DNA from 4 places in the Blautia massiliensis (ex Durand et al. 2017) genome. Region 4 is predicted to be linked to each of the others. Evidence: riboswitches for the same ligand, from Rfam matches in the RefSeq annotation. Region 4 holds a riboswitch; each other region holds the start of a gene.

Region 1 (5,139 bases), 1.1 Mb from region 4:
TCCAGAACCTTTCTGGAACATTCCGGGTATGCGAAGCTAAACTCCTTTACTTCTACAAGATTCATAATCATTATCCTTCCTGTTCCAGAGTTTCGTAGATTTTTTTGTAAGTCATATCCAGATCTGTTTCACAATGCTTCCGGCTTCTGGCAAAACGGATAGTCTCCGTCACATCCAGGATCACCGGAAGGAAACAAAAACATGCGAAACAGATGTATGTAAGCATTGCTTCAACTACTGGAACAGATACCGGAGCCTGATGCCCCTGAATGGTAAAACCAGCAAGTAAAATACGGGGATCATAACTTGCATAAGAAGCCCCATTCATACAGCCAGCAGCAAATACAAGGAATAAAGCTGCCATCACCGCCAGAAGACTTTTATCCTTCTTCGTAAATTTGTAAATGGAAAAAGCAGTCCTGCCTTTTAATCCATATCCCCTGCTCCGCATAGAATCCGAAGTTTCTATGGCATTTTCCAAAGCCCAGGTGACCAGTATCGACAGCATGTTAAAGCCTGCACGGATACGGTTAAAAAGGCTGCCCTCTGAAACATCCCTTCCCATGGATTTCTGTCCGTTCCGGATCACTTTCAGCTGCCCCGTAAATCTGGGGACAAAGCGAAGTGCCATGGAAAGGATCAGGGAAAGGGCCGGTATCAGCCTTCCAAACAGGTAAATAAACTTGTCGCTTGTCATAACTTTATTATAACAGGAAAACCACTGGATCACTACGAACATGACCGCTCCAAGGACTACTCCATAGACTAAGGCCTCCAAAGTGATCCAGTTTCCACTGCTTTCTACATAATATAGCATCGTGACCCCATAATGATTGAAAAGTGGATTCAGAAGAGCCACGATCAAAAGACTGGGAAGGGTAAAGAGAAAGCTTTGCCTAAGTGTCCTTTTTCCTCCAAGCAGAAAGATGGAATAAGACAAAGCACCCGCATAAGAAATGCAGATAAAGACGGGATGCTGATTAAACATAGTAAATAACAGTACTACAGCAAAATAAAAAAAATTCAAAAATGGATGGCATGTGGAAAAAGCATCAATGATGGATTGATCCGCAGTCTGTCTGTTTCTTTTCTCGGTCTTATTTGTTGATAACACGTTTAAATGTACTCCCTCTTTAATCCCTGCTCTTCACAGTACAAATCCACTTTGCTTCCTTTTTTACAACATATGGTGCAATTTTTATTTACAATCCGGGAACCAATATATTCCGGATCATGATGTATCTCCAGATGTTCCAGTCGGTTGCATCCATGAAAAGCTTCCTCTCCAATGAATGTAATATTTGCCGGAATGTACACATTTTTCACTTTTTGCATCCGGGCGAGCTGTGCGGTAAATGTACGGTAATTAAACCGTAAAATACTCCATGTTGCTTTGTCATTCTGTGAACGCATATGATCTCCTTTCCAACGTTCGGCTCATACCAAACTGTATATCTTTTACAGGTTTGTATTCTTTGCCTGACGTGTTGGATATACTGGCTCAAAATGCTTTCATAAGGCGTTTTTCATTCGATACATTTCACACAGGGAAAAGCAGCTCCGGAATCGCACCGGATTTCCTTAAATCGGCTGCCATCAGCCGAACCACGCTCGATTTTTTTGTTATTCTAATTATAACGATACGCCTTATTTCTGTCAATGTTTGCCAATGTTTCTGGTCTTTTTCTCATACCAGTTTAACTATTTTTCACAATTTCTTTACTTCTTATCTTTGTATGGGTTTCCAACATCACTTCCAAGATTGCAGGTATACTTCCATTCAATCTTATCCCCATCTTTGGGCTTATAACTGGAAGCCCCATAATTCGGGAACTCTCCATTTACACTGTACATCCAGCCAGAATTTTTTCCGCAGTCAAATTCATAAAGCTGATTGATGCCTTCCACGTAATAGCTTTTATATAACGGGGTGTATTTGGAAGAGAGCTGGATGTTCTTTTCCTCGCAGATTTTTTTTAAGATGTCAAATACGGTATCGCCCGTAGTAAATTTAACTTCCATTTCCGGAAGTATCCAGCCGTCTTCCGGGACAAATTCTTTTTTGGTTTCTTTTAGATCACCGATATTGTCAAGGATCGTCTGGCAGTCTATCGAAATGGTACAGGCAGCAGGCTTTCCGGAATCCCCTTTTCCGATTCCACAGCTCGTAAGGAGACAGCTCCACAAAAGCATAAAACAGCTGATTCCTATTACCCCGATCCGTTTCCAATATATTTTTTTCAGTTGCTTCATAATTATCCTCTATCGGATGAAAAGGTACCAAAAACACTATTTGATTTTTGATACCTTTTACACCCTTACTCTGTTTACTTAACTGTAATTTTTATCTTTTTTGTAACCTTTCCAGATTTAACTGTGATGGTAACAGTTCCTTTTCTCCGGCCTTTAACTACGCCCTTCGAGCTGACTGTTGCAATCTTCTTATTTGAAGAGCTGTAGATCACTTTCTCCTGGGAAGTGATCGGGCTGACCACCGGTTTTAAAGTAACACTCTTTCCTTTCTTGATGGTCAGTTTTGTCTTGAGACCGCTGATCTTCGTAGTCTTTACCTTTGCAGTCTGGACTTTTACTTTCAGAGTCGCTTTCTTTCCGCTCTTTAAGGTAACGGTGATCTTTGCCGTTCCTGTTTTGGTTCCGGCCTTGATCTTTCCGTTCTTATCAACGGTCACGATCTTTTTGTTGCTGGAAGCCCAGGACTTTATGGAATCCCCGTATGCCATGGAAACCTTCACCTTTGTGGTGGCCTGTTTCCGCTGCAGGGTAATGGAGGATACGTTCAGTTTTATAGTTGCCTTTAATTTGCTTCCATAATTCCGTGTCTGTTTTTTACCGCAGAGGGAACAGGTTCCTTCCTGCTTCGCCGGACGGAATACCGTAGCTTTTGCCGTAGTTTTCCAGGTGTATTTATGCGTATGTGCAATTACAGGAATCGTTTCCGTCTTTTCGTATCCGCAGACCTGGCAGGTATATCTCATCAGTCCGGTTGTCTTATAAGTAGCAGCCTTGATCTGCTTTCCTTTTCCATAGGAATGCTTCTGGTAACCACCCTTTTTCGTGTTATCCGTGATGTCACATTTTCCATACATGGCAACACACTCATGCCAGTGGGCATCCTTATCAAAATTCCATTTGCTGTCCCATACATGGTCATGTTCCAGGGTATAATCATCGGTATAATGGAATACGATCTCATCCCCGTCTTCCAGGTACTGCTCTTTTACTCCAAGATCTGGGTGGATTCCATTTAAAGTATACATCCAGCCGGAGTTCTGTCCGTTGGAAAATTCTGCAAGTTCCTGGCCATCCTTCGTGATTCCGGCAATGTAGGTCTCATCCCTTAATGTGCGGCAGCTCATTCCATTCTGGGACAGCACTTCTTTTAAGAGTTCCAGGACATTGGCATTTCCATCGATCGTATAATCTTTTGCTGCGATCCAGGTCTCCAGATTTCCTTTCCGCAGGGTGTGTTCCTGATTCTCCTTTGTACTGCCATGAACAGAGTCTCCGAGAAGCGTAAAGCTTACCGTGATCGTACCGGCATCTTTTTTCAATACCCTGACGGTCAGTTCCACGAATGCTTCCTTATAGGAAATCTTCAGTTTCTGTTCCCCACGTTTATCCTTGTTATATCCCTCTATGGTAAGGTCTGTCCACGAAAGTTCCTGTCTGGTTCCGTCACTGATCACAGCAACCACTTTCATTCCACTGAGATCCAGGTCCTCCCCAAGGTAAAACTCTGTCCGGTAATCACCAGTCAGCTCCAGGGAATCCACATAAACACGCAGGCCTTCTGTAGAGACCAGTTTTTCCTGGTCTGCCCCCAGTGGATCATCCATCCGGTTATATCCGGTCTGCCATCCGCAGCCTTCCACCTTCGGGCAGCTGGTGGTTTCTTTTTCTGTATTGACATAAGTGGCTCCGCTTGCCGTCTCATGGGTCAGACAATTGGTATCAATGTATCTTACAAAACCGATCCCTTTATTTGCCCCGCAGTCTTTTGCATAATAATTGTTGGTGATGTCATCGATACGGTTCAGGCTGTCATAAAAACCAATGATACCTCCTACATATGCTGCGTCTGCCTTTGTTGCCTGTACCTTTCCTGTAAAGGAATTGTTCTTAAAGGTATAAGTGCAGTTATTCCAGGTCTGTGCCACATAGAGGTCTCCACCAAGGATTCCTCCGACCTTGTCAGAACCGGTGATGCTTCCCTCTGAACTGCAGCTGTTGATAGTTATCTTGCATCCGTTCGGGGCTGTGGAATTGTCATAACCGCCACCTGCAATACCACCAGCCACTTCACTGGAAGCCTCTACGGTGCCGTAGAACTTACAGCCGATCACGGAGCAGTTTCCCATGGCATTGTCGCGGGTTCCGATGATTCCACCAACATAACTGGTTCCATAGACAGTCGCATAACTTACACAGTTTTCCACGGTACCCTGCATACGGCCGGCAATAGCTCCGATTTCATTCATATCTTTGTCATATCCAATGACAACATCCTTTTCAATGGTACAATTCCGTACTGTTGCTTCAAAGGAAGAAGAACATCCGGCATAAGGACTCATGGTCTTATTCGCACCCAGAAGTCCTGCTTTCAGAGTGCTGGATCCGCTCTTTAAGGTTACATTGTCTATCTCAACAGCCGTTCCGGAGAGTCCGACACCTTCAAAGTTGTTGACCAGACCATATCCGGCAATCTTTGTTCCATAGATGTTCAGGTTTCTGATCCTGGTATTTTGCACATATCCGAACAGCGGAAGACCACCTTCCGGGATAGTCACTGTATGGTTGTTTCCATCAAAGATACCACTGAATACATTCAGATTCGCACCGTTATGCAGATCTTTCTTTCCATCTTTTGTCACACCAATAGGCTTCCATCCAGTTGGCAGGGTGATATCTGCTGTAAGCTGGAAGTATGTATTTTCAAAGGAAAATCCCTCTGTATTTACCTTGTCACGCAATGCCTCAATATCTGAAGCTGTCTTAAGAAGGTATGGGGAACTTTCACTTCCGTTTCCCTCCCATGGAAGAGGGGCTTCTGTGACGGTGACGCAGGCGGTGTCTGAATATACAAATGCACTATTTATCGTCTTATCTTTTTTCTGGGTA
Region 2 (5,139 bases), 1.1 Mb from region 4:
AACGTGATTGATTCCTGGACATCCGTAAAAGATTCCCCTCATGTAATCAAGAGACTTCAGGTTGGAAAAACATACATTCTGCGTGAGGAGCTTGCACCATATGGCTACTTACGTGCAACAGACGTAGAGTTTACGATCTCTGATACTGCAGAAGTACAGAAAGTCAAAATGGAAGATGAAGTCCCGGTAGCAAGACTTCTGGTAAACAAGAAAGGGGAATTCTTAGACAGCGTATCCCTTCTTGACAATGCAAAAGGCATGATCGAGCACCTGTTCAACTATGTGACTGGAAACCTGACTGATGTAACCTTCAATGTTTACGCGGCAGAAGCCATCCGTGCAGCAGACGGGGTAAGTGCAGATTATTATGCGGCAGATGAACTGGTCGGCTCCATTACAACAGATGGAAATGGCATCGCCCAGATGGATAACCTCCCGCTTGGACGCTATTACATCGTGGAAAAAGAGACCTCACATGGCTACGTTCTGGATAATGAACCAAGATATGTGGATCTTACATACCGTGACCAGGATACATCTCTGGTTACTTATAGTGCCGACTGGCAGAATGCGCGCCAGAGGGTACAGGTGGAAGTCCTGAAAAAAGAAAAGGACAGTGACAAAGTACTTTCCGGGGCAATCTTTGGCCTCTATGCAGCAGACGACATCGTATCTTCAAAAGGCAAAGTACTCCTTGCGAAAGACACCCTGATCGAACTGAAGACCACAGATGAGAATGGAAAGATCCAGTTTGTTGCAGATCTCCCGGTTGATAGCAGGTACTACATTAAGGAACTTGCCGCCCCGGATGGCTATGTGACAGACCAGAAACCGCAGGAATTCACTTTTGAGTACCAGGGCAGTGGAACCAGTGTTGCAGAGTATGCGTTCACCTTTGAAGATGAACAGACCACAGTAGAGCTTTCCAAAGCAGACCTGACAGACAAAAAAGAACTTCCGGGAGCATCCTTAAAAGTAACAGATGAGGATGGAAATACGGTGGATGAATGGGTGTCCAAAGAGGAAGCGCATATCATCAAGGGCCTTATCGTAGGAAAGAAATACAAGATGACAGAAACAAAGCCGGCAGATGGTTATGTGACTGCGGAAAGCATCGAATTTACCGTCGAAAACACAAAAGAAGTACAGAAACACCAGATGCTTGATGATGTGACCAAAGTGGAAATCAGCAAGAAAGACATTACGGATTCCAGCGAGGTGCCGGGAGCGAAACTGATCATCCTGGATAAAGACGGAAAGAAAGTTGACAGCTGGACTTCTACGGATAAACCGCATATGGTCGAAAAACTTCCGGTAGGCAAATACACCCTTCGTGAAGAGCAGGCCCCGGATGGATACCTCATTGCGGAAGATGTGAAATTTACGGTAAAAGATACTGGAAAAATCCAGAAAGTCAAAATGAAGGACGCACATCCGTATGGAAAACTGGTCATCAAAAAGACCGATTCCACCAGCAAGGCAGCCCTTCCAGGAGCAGAATTTGAACTGCGTGAAAAGGAAAGTGGAAAAGTCGTAGAAAAACTGGTAACGGATAAGACCGGAACAGCGACAAGCGGCAAGATTCCGATTGCTACTTATAAAAATGGAAAAGTAGAGAAAACCGTGGAATATATCCTGGTAGAGACCAAAGCACCAAATGGTTATGAATTAAGCAGCAAAAAAGAAGAGATCCGCTTTGAATACAAAGACGGAAAAACCAAGGTGATCGAGATCGTAAAAGAGATCAAAAACACCAAATCCCCTTCCGGCAGCACACCGACAGGAAACAGCCCGAAAACAGGGGACAGCACCAACATCTGGCTTCCGATCCTTCTGGCAGTCCTTTCTGCCTGCGGCATTGGTGGCGTGATCTGGTATAAGAAGAAAAAAGGAAATTAAGGAATACGGTTCAGGGCTGCTCGATTTACCGGCAGCCCTTTTTCCAGGAAGAATAATCGGAGGTTTGTATGAGACACATAAAAGAAATCATGATCGTGGCAGTCTGCCTGATGGTACTCAGCTTTTGCGTATGTACCGGTTTTGGCATTTACTTTATGTACCGGGAAGGTGTGCAGGAATATGAAGACCTGCGTACATACGTCAAGGAAACAGATGAGGATGACCACACAGAAGGAACAGACGGAAGCGATGGGAAACAGACCGTGGTTGATTTTAAGGCATTAAAAAAGATCAATCCGGATATCGTTGCATGGATCCGGATCCCGGATACCAGCATTGATTACCCGGTAGTCCAGGGAAATGATGACTCCTATTACCTGACACATACTTTTAAAAAGGCAGAACATGTGGCAGGGGCCATTTTCCTGGATTCCGATAACGATGCCGATTTTTCTGATGACAAGAACATCATTTATGGCCACAATATGAAAGATGGCAGCATGTTCCGCGGACTTCGAAATTTCCTTGACGATGAATTTTTAAAAGAACACCATATCCTCTATCTGTATCTTCCGTATGAAGGGGTATGGATCTTTGTGATCGTAAAATGCGAGTATACACCGGCAGATGGAGATGCTTTCTTACTTGGAACGCAGGAGGAAGTTCCAACGCTACTGCTTTCTACCTGTGGAACAGATGCCTCCAAACGTCTGGTCATATGGTGTGAAAAGCAGGAGGAAAAAGCAGAACAGATTTTTGAAGGGTAAAGCAATTTGAATTTCAGGTCTTTCTAAGACAGAACACTGTCCTGGAAAGGCCTTTTTTTGTTGCAAAAAATGGCATAAAATGGTATTTTTAACGGAATATGACCGCAGAAAAAGAAAAAGATGTTAGTTTGTGCTATCTTTAGAATAGGGTAAAAATGTCGATTTTTCTCGAAACTTGTCTATAAAAATAAATGACGTTTTGTATTATTTCAAGGCAAAATAATTGACAAAATATGGAAAAAAAGTTATGCTAGTAGCAAGGTGATATTGTAGGAATTTTATATATGAGTGGTTCGTCAAAGACTCATATATAGGAAGTTCGGTGAGAATCCGACACAGGAACGCTACTGTGATGAGCAAAAGCTACAAGTCAGGTCTATTTCTATAATATTGTGCATAAGCCCTCGGTTTCAGGGTGGCACGGTATTTTGTGACTGGGTCGTGCCATGAGTAGGGTGCGGCTCTTTTTTTGTAAAACCGTACGTTATTCAGTACATCCCAGATATCAGGATATTCCCAATAAGGGAGAGGAGGAGAAAGGCAGGTCCAGACATGCGATCTGTACGGGACAGAAACCGTTGTCCTAAGGAGAACTGATAAAAGAGTATTTGAAAAAGGAGAACAAACAATGAGAAAAACTTTTAAAAAATTAGCAGCCGTAGCATTAGCATCAGCAATGACATTAAGTTCCAGCGTAATGGCATCAGCAGCAACCATGAATGTTTATGTAAGAAAGTGGACACAGACCAGTTCGACAAATACCTATGAAGGAACTGTAACACCAAATCCGTTTGGCTTGAATCCGGTAGTAAAAGTAACGGGTGTAACTTCTGGTATGACTTATAAGAAAGCACTTCAGATGGCAAAGGATGAAGGATTAAGTACAACATGGAATGGTAATTATTTAACATCTGTTGGATATGGCGATATTCTGTGGGAAAATAATGGTGCAAATCATAATGTAAACAAAGACGCAGCAGGTAATACAATTGGTGCTATTTGGAAGGGAGATTCTTGGATGTGGTATACAGGAGATAATCTTGGATATGATGTTGCAAAATATCCGGAGACTACATTAGGTGAGACATTAGTACCAGCTAATTTAAAGGATGATGATGTCTTTTCTATGGTATTAAGCTATGATCATTCTGAGTTTGCTTGGGGAACTCCGGCAAAAGAGGATAATCAGTGATGAAAAGAAAATATTTAGCAGTTATCTTAAGCCTTTCAATGGCATTTTCGGTATCCAGCCCAGTAATGGCTTCTTCTGATGAAACCCAAGTTATAGAAGAAGTCTCAGAAGACTTATTAGAAGAGGAGTCTTTTGATGACGAAGCAGCGGACACTGATTTTATTGAAGATGATATTGATGAGGTGGCTACAACAGCAGAAGCAACTGATGATTTTGATACTGCACAATTTCCTGATATCGAGGAAGATTTTGGAGATGGAAGCGGTAGTGTTGTTGCAGTAGGTGATGGTGAAACATCTGAGGATGGCTGGACGACATTGGAGAAAGAATCCAGTATTTCTTTTAAGTATGATGAAAGTGATAAGACATTATACTTTAAATGTTCGGGAACAGCAGCATTGCCAGATAATAATCAGTCAGGCAGTACTGCACAGTGGGCTTTAGCGTTAAAAGATAAAACGAAAGAAATAGAAAAAGTTGTAATAGGTGAGGGCATCACTAAGATAGGAAATAATAATTTCAGTAATAAATTGGGAGATTGGCCAAATCTTAAAGAAGTGCAACTTGCATCTACAGTTACAGCGATTGGAGAATCTGCATTTTATAAAGATTCAAATCTTAAAGCAATAAATTTAAATGCAATAGAAGATATAAAGAGCCAAGGAATGGCAGAAACTGGTATAGAGCAAGCTATATTTGAAAAAGACCAAGTTGAAATAGGAGAATCTGCATTTGAAAGTTGCACACAATTAAAGTCGGTATCTGTTAAAAATATTATAAATTGGGGTGAGCAATCATTTTACAAATGCAGTAGTCTTGAATCATTTCAATGTGAAACACCTGTGGAGGAAGTACCATCTAATGTATTTGCAGGTTGTATAGCGTTATCCGAATGTTCTATTACTGGAGTAAAAAGAGTCGAAGGATATGCCTTTGAATCATGTGCATCTTTAAGAAACTTTGATTTTTCAGATGTAGTACGTTTAGGTGGTGGCGCTTTCAAAGGATCGGGACTAACAAAAGTTGCTTTTACTACTAAAGATGTAAAAATGTATGTTGGAACATTTAGAAATTGTGAAAATTTGATAGGTATTTGTTATCCTGGTACGAAAGAAGAGTGGGATAATATTTCTGCAAGGTCAAATGTTCCAGATACGACGGCAATTCATTGTAAAGCTGATACAGTAGAAGCAAAGTCTGCAACCTGCACAGAAGCTGGCTGGAAAGAAACTGGTGTCTGCGAAGTATGTGGTGAACACTATTCCTATCCAACTGAGGAAA
Region 3 (5,139 bases), 630 kb from region 4:
GTTTACAAACGGAAAATACAGCGGATGGATGTATACATTAAACGGCTCTTATCCGGATCTTGGAGTTTCCGAGCAGGAAGTAAAGAACAATGACCAGATCGTTCTTCATTACACAGACTACTATCCGGAAGAAGAGAATCATGTCTGGGAGACAGCATGGACATTTGACAAAAACGCCCACTGGCATGAATGTGCAAATTCCAAAAACGAAAATTCCTGGTGCAACATCTCCAGCAATGAGAGAAAGAACGGATATGCAGCACATACCTATGACAAAGGTAAAGTAACAAAAGCAGCTACCTGTACAACAGCAGGTGTGAAAACATATACCTGTACAGTCTGCGGCGCAACAAAGACAGTAAGTATCCCGAAGACAAGACATACTTACACCTGGAAAACAACAAAAGCAACCGTATTCAAACCGGCAGTACAGACAAAAGTCTGCTCCAAATGCGGTTATAAAACAAAGACAACCAGACCTTACGGCAAAAAACTGACTCCAACCCTGAAACTGAACGCAACAAAGATCACTCTGAAAGTAAATCAGTCCACATCCAGAGTGAAAGTAACAGGACTTGCCAACGGTGATGCTGTAAAGGCATGGGGAACTACCAACAAAAAGATCGTAACTGTAAGCAGCAAAGGTGTGATTAAAGCCGGAAAAACAGCTGGTACAGCAAAAGTTTCCGTAACCTTAAAGAGCGGAAAGCAAGCTTATATCACAGTAACTGTTCAGAAATCTACAGTAAAAACAACAAAGATCACAGGTGTAAAATCTGCCCTTACTCTGAAAAAAGGAGCAAAGACAACCCTGAAACCGGTACGTACACCGTTCACATCCGGTGAGAAGATTACTTACACTTCTTCCAATAAGAACGTGGCAACCGTAAGCAGCACAGGTGTGATCACAGCAAAAAAAGCAGGAACAGCAGTGATCACCGTAAAGAGCGGAAGCAAAAAAGTAACATGCAAGGTAACAGTTAAATAAAGCTGTTATCCCCTGAAAAATAAAAGCGGCATTTTTTCACAGAATGAAATGTGAAAAAATGCCGCTTTTGATCATAAATATTCAACTTTAAAATCAAATTCCTTACAATATTCATCTACTTTGGAACCTTTATAACACCGGATGGTACAGGCACGGTTGATGATCCATGGCCCGATAAAATCGGGATCGTGTCGGATCTCCAGATATTTCATACGGTTACATCCGTGGAATACCCATTTGCCGATATAATGGATATTTGTGGGAAGACAGACATAAGTAAGATTCATACACTTAAAAAATGCGCTTTCGTCCAAAAATTCCAGGGACTGGGGAAGATGAAGTTCTTCTATGGCACAAAAATAAAAAGCCTCTTTTCCGATACGTTTCAGACCTTCCGGGAAATCCACGGAACGGAGATTTTTACAGCGGTAAAAAGCACGGTCCTCGATGAGGGTAAGTGCGGAAGACAGCTGAAGGGATTCCAGGGAGGTACACTGTGAAAAAGCTTCGGAGCGGATCCGGGAAATCTGTGAATCATGGGGAAAGATCACACATCCAAGCTTTCGGTTCTCCTGAAAGGCGGCTCTCGGGATAGAAGAAAGTGCCTGAGGAAGAATGACTTTTTTCAGGGAATTACATTGAGAAAATACGTTGGATCCCATATTTTCCACCTGGGTGGGAAGCAATACTTCTTTCAGAAGAGTGCAGCCCTGAAAGGTTCTGGCGCCGATATTTTTAAGCGTGTCCGGAAAACAGACAGAGGAGATCTTGGTCTTTTTCTGAAAAGCTTCCGACGCGATATATTCAATTGGCGCAGGGATCTTTACATTTGAGGAAAGATAGTTTCTTGCATTGTTTTTGGAAATGACACGACTGGATCTGTAATAAGTACCTGACATAAAAAAGTTTCCTTTAACATAAAAAAAGACACCGCATCACAGGCAGATACGATGTCAAAAAAGAATTCTCCATTTATCATACGTGTAATAGCCGGTAGTATTTCCAAGCAGATCTCCTGACTTATGCAGTCACGTTTATCCCCTTCTCATACGATAAAGTACAATGGTTCACGGATAAACTAAGCAAATACAGTAGCACGTCTGTTGAGGATTCTCACCTTATTCCCTTTTAATCCGGTTTTCTGCAGGAAAAAACTGGAACTTGAAAACGTCTATATTTAATATTTTTGGGTGTCTGATTATTATATCACAGAAAAAGGACAGATACAATTGTTTTCCGGGTTTTCGTTTGACAGACAAGAGGAAATAAACTATAATTTCAGTATAAAATTTCATAGAAAAGAAAGACGTGCAAACAGGTGTGATTCCTGTACATGTAAGTGCGATGCCGTACAGTCGGCGGGCGGTTTTTCTTTCATGTAAGGTAGAAGCATTGGTTTGCGCATAGGAACATCTATCAGGTAACGGAATCCCCTTGGAAAAGAGGGATTATTTTCCGTTACCTTTTTTGTTGCTTTTTTTGTGCAGAGAAAAGGAGGAAGAATGGAAAGTAAGAGGAAAAAGACGCTGTTTAATGTGATCATGGTAGTACTGATCCTGGTCATTGCCGGATGCGGAGTGATGGCAGTGGGAAATCTGAAAGGATGGTTTGATAAAGGATCGGACAGCGTTCTTATGACAAAGAACGTAAAAGGTGTGGCCAATATTCAGAGAAACGGTGTGGGCTACGGCCTGGAAAAAAATGTGGCATTGAGAGCCGGAGATATTCTTGAGACGAAGAACGGAACCACAGCGGAGCTTTCAGCCGGAGAAAACAATACACTTTCACTTAACGCAAATACGAAACTTACTGCGGAATCCGTAGAAAAAAACAATTTGAAACTTACTGCGGATCAGGGAGAGGTTTTTGCGGATCTTACGGATTCTGTGGGAAAAGCAGAGATCGCTCTTGATGAAAATACGCTTACCTTTGAGACAGGAGTCTTTTCCGTAAGCGCACAGTCCGGAAGTGGCGCTGTGTATGTATTTAAGGATGAAGTGGAACTGGCCGGAGCGGACGGAAAAACCACAACCGTAACAGCCGGCGAAAGTGCTCAGATGACAAAAAGTGAGGACGGAAGCTGGAAAGTAGAAACAAGTAAGATCTCAGCAGGAGCATTAAATGAATATATGATCCAGCAGCTGCTGGGATGCGCAGATAAAGACAGTTTATGTTTTACACCGGAGGAACTTCAGAAAGTTCTGGATGACAGAGCCGCAGAGAAGAAAGCAGCTCTTGAGAAGAGTTTAAATTCTACAAACAAGATTCCGAAGACTTCAGAAAAATCGGATGATAAAAAGTCTGCAGATGGATCTGCGAAACAGAATTCCGATACAACAGACGGAAATACCGTAGACACTGCAGGCAGCGGAGAGAACACAACACAGGAATATACACCGGATGCTTCTCAGGATGAGACGGATTCTTCCGGAGAAGACACCGCAGGCAGTGATGGAGATGTATCCGATGACGGCAGTTCTGATGATGGTTCCGGTGACGGGGATTCTCAGGATACCAAGCAGTGTACCATCACGATCCTCTGCGATACCATCCTTAATAATATGGACAATCTGACAGCCGGAAAAGAAGCTTATGTGCCGGCAAACGGAGTGATCCTGGATACCAGTACCGTAGAGTTTACAGAGGGAGAAACCGTTTTTGAAGTACTTCAGAGAGTTTGTGAGTACGCCGGAATCCAGCTGGAATATTCCTGGACGCCTATGTATGACAGTTACTATATTCAGGGAATCAACAACCTGTATGAATTTGACTGTGGAGCACAGTCCGGATGGATGTATAAAGTAAACGGATGGTTCCCGAATTACGGATGTTCCAAGTACACACTGGAGGACGGAGACGACATTGTGTGGTGCTTTACCTGCAATGGTCTTGGCGCGGATGTCGGTGCGGAATATAACGGTGAGTGACAGCAAAGGGAGTAAAAGATATGCAGAGAAAAAAATTTCTGGCACTGATGCTGACGGCTGCTCTTGTGGGGCAGCCGGGAGCTCCTGTTTCAATTATGGCGGCAGAAACAGACGAAAGTTCCGATTTCGGATCGTTTGGATCAGAAGCTTCTGACACAGCAGAAAAAAAATTGCCGGTGATCACGGAGGACCTGTCGGAGGAGACCATTACATATGATCTCAATGAAAAGGCAGAGCCTTTAAAGGTTCAGACGGAAGAATCCGGCAAGCTGAAATATCTGTGGCTGAAAAGTGATGACAACGAGAATTTTTACAAAATAGAAAAGTCCGACAGCCAGGAAAAGACAAAAGAAGAACAGACCGGGGAACAGCAGGGGGAAAACAGCCAGCCGGAGTATGAAGATACACAGGAGTATACACCGGCTACAGATACAGCCGGAACCTTCTACTACAAAGTCCGGATCTGGAATTCAGAAGAAACAGACGAAAACGCTTACGTAGAAAGTAAGACTGTCTGTCTTCAGGTGTTGGATCCGTCCGCTGAAGACCATAGTGGATTGGATGCTACAGATGGGAAAAAGGACGGAGAGCAGAAGGATCCGGCAGCATTGGATAAAGAAGATCCGGCTGCAGATCATACATCAGGTGATACCGCAGAAAATTCGGGGAACGAAAAAGATGCGGATCCGGACGGCGAAAATTCCGGAAGTGAAGACAGTGGAAATGCGGCTGATGACGGGAAAGATTCCGGCAATGAAGCTGGTGAGAACACCGGTAACGAAGAGGACAATACCGGAGAATCTGGTGGTGAGAACATCGGAGATGAAGATCCTGCCGCTGAAGATACCGATAAAAAAGACACGGATATCGCCGAAAACGATTCCGAGAATCATCTTCCCAAACGTCAGGAAGACATCCCGGAAAGTGAAACTTACGAAACCGAAGGTTACTGGAACGTATCTCTCAGTGAGATCTTTCAGGATCCGGACGGAGATGATCTGACCTATTACGAAAAAGGAGAAAGAGATGAGGACTGGACTCCTGTAGACGGAGATTCTTACCTTTGTCACCTGGAAGAAAATCAGGAGACCTATCTTTTTACCGCAAAGGATCAGGAAGGTTACGGAGATGTTTATGCCGTAACTCTGAAAAAGAAAGACGCGGCGGAACTGGAAGTATCAGAAGCACAGAAGGCTCAGGAGAAATCCGCGGCAAAGGATACGG
Region 4 (5,139 bases):
GGGGAGCCGGAAACATGGCAGATCCTGGTATATTATGGCTTTTTGATCACAGTTCTGTTTATGGGGCAGTATATAAAAGAACAGCTCCGGAAGAAAAAAGCAGTCTGTGAGGAAACGGAGCTAGCAGAGGAGCGGGCGGAAGCAGGTTGCCGGAAGCTATATGCTATCCGGATAACTGCCGGTATTTTTCTGGCAGTCGGAATCCTGATACTGGGATATCATCCAGCAGGAAGTCTGAAGGTGATCTGCCTGGATGTAGGACAGGGGGACGGTATTCTTGTGGAGACCCCGGAGGATCACCATTTTCTGATCGACGGAGGAAGCAGCAGCCAGTCGGAGCCTGGAAGATACTGCCTTTTGCCGGCATTGAAAAGTCAGGGGATTTCCTGGCTGGATGGGATTTTTATTTCCCATACAGATCAGGATCATATCAACGGTGTGAAAGAGCTTCTGGAATATATGGGAAAAGGTCTTACAACCATCCGGGCCGGATATCTGATCCTGCCTGCCTGGGCGGAAAGACCAGATGCGTGGAGGGAGCTTGCAGAGGCAGCAAAAACAGCCGGAGTTAAGGTCATGACAGCAGGAAAAGGGGATGAATTGCCTTGCGGCAAAGTATCTTTTTCTGTTCTGTGGCCGGAGAAAAATGCCACAGGAAAAGATGTGAATGAGGAAGCTATGGTGATGGAGCTGTCTTTTGGAGATTTTCAGATGCTTTTTACCGGAGATATCGGTGCAGATACGGAGAAAAAGCTTCTGGCAGTCGGTGGGCTTGAGGATGTTGACTGTCTGAAGGTGGGACATCACGGTTCCCGTTATTCTACCACAGAAGCATTTCTTGAGAAAATAAAGCCGGAAGTGGCGATCATTTCCTGTTCGCTCACCAACACCTACGGACATCCGTCACCGGAAACCGTAGAGCGGCTTAAAGAGGCCGGAAGTCAGGTGGAATACACCATGAAAAACGGTGCTATTACCGTGGAAACAGATGGAAAAAAGCTTAAGATCGGAAGGTTCCGAAAGGATTGAGTTTTTTTTCAAAAACCGAAAAAAACGGTGACTTTTGAACACGTTTGTTGTAAAATAGACAGGGTTTGTGCAAAAACAAAATACTGAAAATGGGCAATACAAGATAAGGAGTTTTTATTTATGAAATATGATGTACTGATCGTAGGAGCAGGTCCCGGTGGAATCTTTGCGGCCTATGAACTGATGAATAATGATCCGGAGAAAAAGATCGCGGTTTTTGAAGCTGGTCATCCTCTGGAAAAAAGAAAATGTCCCATCGACGGAAAGAAAGTAAAATCCTGTATCCACTGCAAAACCTGTGCGATCATGAAGGGATTTGGCGGTGCAGGCGCTTTCTCCGACGGAAAATATAATATCACCAATCAGTTTGGCGGAACTCTGTACCAGCATATCGGCAAGGATACAGCCACAGAGCTGATGGAATATGTAGATAAACTGAACCTGATGCATGGCGGTGAAGGAACCAGGCTTTATTCTACCACAAACAGCGAGATCCGTAAGCTCTGCCTTCAGAACGGCCTGCATCTTCTGGATGCATCAGTCCGTCATCTGGGAACAGATATCAACTATGTGGTGCTTCAGAACCTCTATGAAAAAATGAAAGACCATGTGGACTTCTATTTTGACGCATCTGTTGACAAAGTAGAAAAAACTGAAGACGGTTATGCAGTTTTTGTAGGAGATGAGCGTTACGAGGGAACTTACTGTATCATCTCCGCAGGACGGAGCGGAAGTAAATGGATGGAGACGGTATGTACAGAGCTTAAGATCCCGACTCTTTCCAACCGTGTGGACATCGGAGTCCGTGTGGAGCTTCCGGCAGAGGTTTTCAGCCGTCTGACAGATGAGCTTTATGAGAGCAAGATCGTTTACAGAACTGAGAAGTTTGAGGATATGGTCCGTACCTTCTGCATGAACCCGCGAGGTGTTGTCGTGAATGAAAATACCAACGGTATTATCACAGTAAACGGTCACAGCTACGAAGATCCGGCAAAGCATACCAACAATACAAACTTTGCCCTTCTGGTATCCAAGCATTTCTCAGAGCCGTTCCATGACAGCAACGGATACGGTGAGAGCATTGCAAGACTTTCCAATATGCTTGGCGGTGGTGTTATGGTACAGCGGTTTGGAGATCTGATCCGCGGAAGACGAAGCACAAAAACCCGTATTGAGGAAAGTTTCGTAACACCTACACTTTCTGCGACACCGGGAGATTTAAGCCTTGTTATGCCGAAACGTATCCTGGATGGCATCATCGAGATGATCTATGCCCTGGACAAGATCGCACCGGGAACCGCGGATGACGATACTTTGCTTTATGGCGTGGAGGTTAAATTCTATAACATGGAGGTTGAGATCGACGAAAATCTGGAAACCTGCCACAAGGGTCTCTTTGTTATCGGAGACTGCAGCGGCGTGACACACTCTCTTTCCCATGCATCTGCCAGCGGAATCTACGTAGCCAGATACCTGGAGCAGGAGTATTTTAACAGATAAACTGCAAAGCAGTTTATCTGTTAAAGACAGTCCTTTTCTGATATCAGGGTGATGACAGAAAGGGGCTGGTTTTTATGCAGGATATGCATGAATATTGGAGAAAGCATTCAGATAATAACTGACAGATACAGGGAGAAAACCGGTTACTGTTCACTGGTAATATTTCGCAAGGTGTTTTTTGTGAGCGAAGATCACAGAAAACCGTGAATCGTCTGACATCAATCTTGACAAATTTGCGAGTTTGTGGTAAAAGTTAGATAACCAGGTAAAAGAAAATATGTGCAAATGTTATAATGATAAGGTTGCATCCAGTCGGATGTGCAAAAGAGAATCCGGTGAGAATCCGGAACGATACCGTCACTGTGAAAGGGGAGCTGCTTTTATAACCACTGGGAGACCGGGAAGGGAAAGCAGTGTGGAACCAAGTCAGGAGAACTGCCTTATTGTGAGATCCAGGGATTCGCGGTTTACGAATCGGTATTCTCCATAACAATACAGAACTTCTTTTTATGTATTTGTATTGCGCAGAGAATCATGTGTGAGCAGGCGGCCGCAGAGAGCTGCTGTTTTTTTGTACATATCAGTATTCTGGAAATACATGAAAAGAGGACAATAAGAAATGAAAAGAAAAACAATGTTAGCTCTGATGCTCGCAGTTTCCATGACATGCTCTATGGGTGCGGCTACAACAGCAATGGCAGCAGAGGATTCTGCTACAGAAGAGAACGCTGAGGCAGCTGATACCACAGAGGCTTCTGATGCAGATCAGAAAGCAGCAGATAAGGTAGCAGCTCTGATTGACAAGATCTATGTACAGGAAAGAAACGACACAACAGATGAGGACTGCAAGGCAGCCAAAGAAGCATGGGATGCTCTGACAGACGCTCAGAAAGAACTGGTAGAGGGTGAGAATGCAGATCCGGATTATTTCGGACGTGACACAGGAGATGCTTCCAAGGACGATCCGCGTAACCAGGATGATATCGGTGAGAATGAACTTCTTGTTGTAAGCTTTGGTACTTCCTTCAATGACAGCCGTGCAGAGGATGTCAAGGGAATCGAGGATGCTCTTGCAAAAGCTTATCCGGACTGGTCTGTAAGAAGAGCATTTACAGCACAGATCATCATCAACCATATAGAGGCAAGAGATGATGAAGTGATCGATAACATGCAGCAGGCTCTTGACCGTGCAGTAGAGAATGGTGTTAAGAATCTGGTTGTACAGCCTACCCATCTGATGCATGGTGCTGAGTACGATGAGATGACAGAAGCAATCAATGGCTATAAAGATAAATTCGAGTCTGTAGCTATCGCAGAGCCAATGCTCGGTGAGGTTGGAGACGATGCAACTGTGATCAACGATGACAAGAAAGCCGTTGCTCAGGCGATCACAGATGCGGCTTGCAAAGAGGCCGGGTTTGACAGCATGGATGCAGCAGCTGAGGCTGGCACAGCATTCGTATTCATGGGACATGGAACATCTCATACAGCTAACATTACATACGATCAGATGCAGACACAGATGGAAAACCTTGGATTCAAGAACGCATTCATCGGTACTGTAGAGGGTGAGCCGGAAGATACAGCCTGCGACAAGGTTATCGAGAAGGTAAAAGAAGCAGGATACAAGAACGTTGTTCTTCGTCCGCTGATGGTTGTTGCCGGAGACCATGCAAACAACGATATGGCCGGTGATGATGAGGATTCCTGGAAGAGCCAGTTTGTAGCATCCGGAAACTTCGATAAGGTTGACTGCCAGATCGAGGGTCTTGGAAGAGTCGAAGCAGTTGAGAAGCTTTATGTAGAGCATACAAAGGCAGCCATCGATTCTCTGGGAAGCACTGAGGAGTCCGCAGATTCTGATGCAACAGCAGATACAGAGGCTGATTCTGCTGAGGAGTCCGCAGAGTAATAAATATAAAAATATCTGAGTGAGTTCAGATACCTATAAGAAATCAATGTAACTGCCCGGAAAGATCAGGAAGACTGTTTTCCGGGCAGATTGCTGTATCTATGGAAGGGAGAAGATTATCATGAAAAAACGCTATGTAAACTTAATTCTTGCAATGGCAGGTGCATCAGTCCTGGTGCTGGGCTCTGTGCCTGCGATGGCAAAAACAGATGAAACAAAAACAGAGTCCGGTGAGGAAGCAGAAACTTCCGAAGAAAAGGATACAGATGCAGCCAAAGCAGATACCCTGGAAGATGGCGTTTATACAGCAGAGTTTGATACAGACAGCAGCATGTTTCATGTAAATGAGGCCAATGACAAAAAAGGAGAGCTCACGGTCAAAGATGGTAAAATGACCATCCACGTAAGTCTGGTTTCCAAGAAGATCGTTAACCTGTTTGCGGGAACTGCCGAGGATGCCCAGAAGGACGGAGCAGAGATCATTGAGCCGACCACGGATACAGTGAAGTACAGCGATGGTTATACAGAGGAGGTTTACGGATTTGATATCCCGGTACCGGCCATTGGTGAGGAATTTAACGTGGCGATCCTGGGAGAAAAAGGCAAATGGTACGACCATAAAGTCAGCGTAAAGAATCCTGTAAAAACCTCTGACGACAAAAAATCCGAAGGGAAAAAACCGGAAGAGCTGAAGCTGG

The links. Region 4 has a riboswitch for cobalamin ahead of V9W66_RS13785 (sirohydrochlorin cobaltochelatase). Riboswitches for the same ligand answer to the same signal wherever they lie in the genome.
Region 1: linked by a shared signal. The riboswitch ahead of V9W66_RS19125 (leucine-rich repeat protein) and the one ahead of V9W66_RS13785 (sirohydrochlorin cobaltochelatase) in region 4 are both predicted to bind cobalamin.
Region 2: linked by a shared signal. The riboswitch ahead of V9W66_RS19105 (hypothetical protein) and the one ahead of V9W66_RS13785 (sirohydrochlorin cobaltochelatase) in region 4 are both predicted to bind cobalamin.
Region 3: linked by a shared signal. The riboswitch ahead of V9W66_RS11090 (leucine-rich repeat domain-containing protein) and the one ahead of V9W66_RS13785 (sirohydrochlorin cobaltochelatase) in region 4 are both predicted to bind cobalamin.

Annotation. Positions count from the first base shown of each region.
Region 1 covers NZ_CP146725.1:4,047,351-4,052,489, reverse strand. The annotation lists gene V9W66_RS19135 (ABC transporter ATP-binding protein) at 1-65, opposite strand, end outside; gene V9W66_RS19130 (energy-coupling factor transporter transmembrane component T) at 71-817, opposite strand; gene V9W66_RS19125 (leucine-rich repeat protein) at 1,117-1,413, opposite strand; cobalamin riboswitch at 1,470-1,625, opposite strand; gene V9W66_RS19120 (DUF4430 domain-containing protein) at 1,720-2,253, opposite strand; gene V9W66_RS19115 (Ig-like domain-containing protein) at 2,328-5,139, opposite strand, start outside.
Region 2 covers NZ_CP146725.1:4,038,928-4,044,066, forward strand. The annotation lists partial or broken gene V9W66_RS19095 (SpaA isopeptide-forming pilin-related protein) at 1-1,899, shown strand, start outside; gene srtB (class B sortase) at 1,968-2,666, shown strand; adenosylcobalamin (AdoCbl) riboswitch at 2,965-3,092, shown strand; gene V9W66_RS19105 (hypothetical protein) at 3,295-3,858, shown strand; gene V9W66_RS19110 (leucine-rich repeat protein) at 3,858-5,139, shown strand, end outside.
Region 3 covers NZ_CP146725.1:2,311,333-2,316,471, forward strand. The annotation lists gene V9W66_RS11085 (DUF4430 domain-containing protein) at 1-988, shown strand, start outside; gene V9W66_RS11090 (leucine-rich repeat domain-containing protein) at 1,060-1,887, opposite strand; cobalamin riboswitch at 1,977-2,168, opposite strand; gene V9W66_RS11095 (DUF4430 domain-containing protein) at 2,491-3,915, shown strand; gene V9W66_RS11100 (prenyltransferase/squalene oxidase repeat-containing protein) at 3,936-5,139, shown strand, end outside.
Region 4 covers NZ_CP146725.1:2,945,163-2,950,301, forward strand. The annotation lists gene V9W66_RS13775 (DNA internalization-related competence protein ComEC/Rec2) at 1-1,029, shown strand, start outside; gene V9W66_RS13780 (NAD(P)/FAD-dependent oxidoreductase) at 1,150-2,529, shown strand; cobalamin riboswitch at 2,812-2,986, shown strand; gene V9W66_RS13785 (sirohydrochlorin cobaltochelatase) at 3,149-4,441, shown strand; gene V9W66_RS13790 (hypothetical protein) at 4,563-5,139, shown strand, end outside.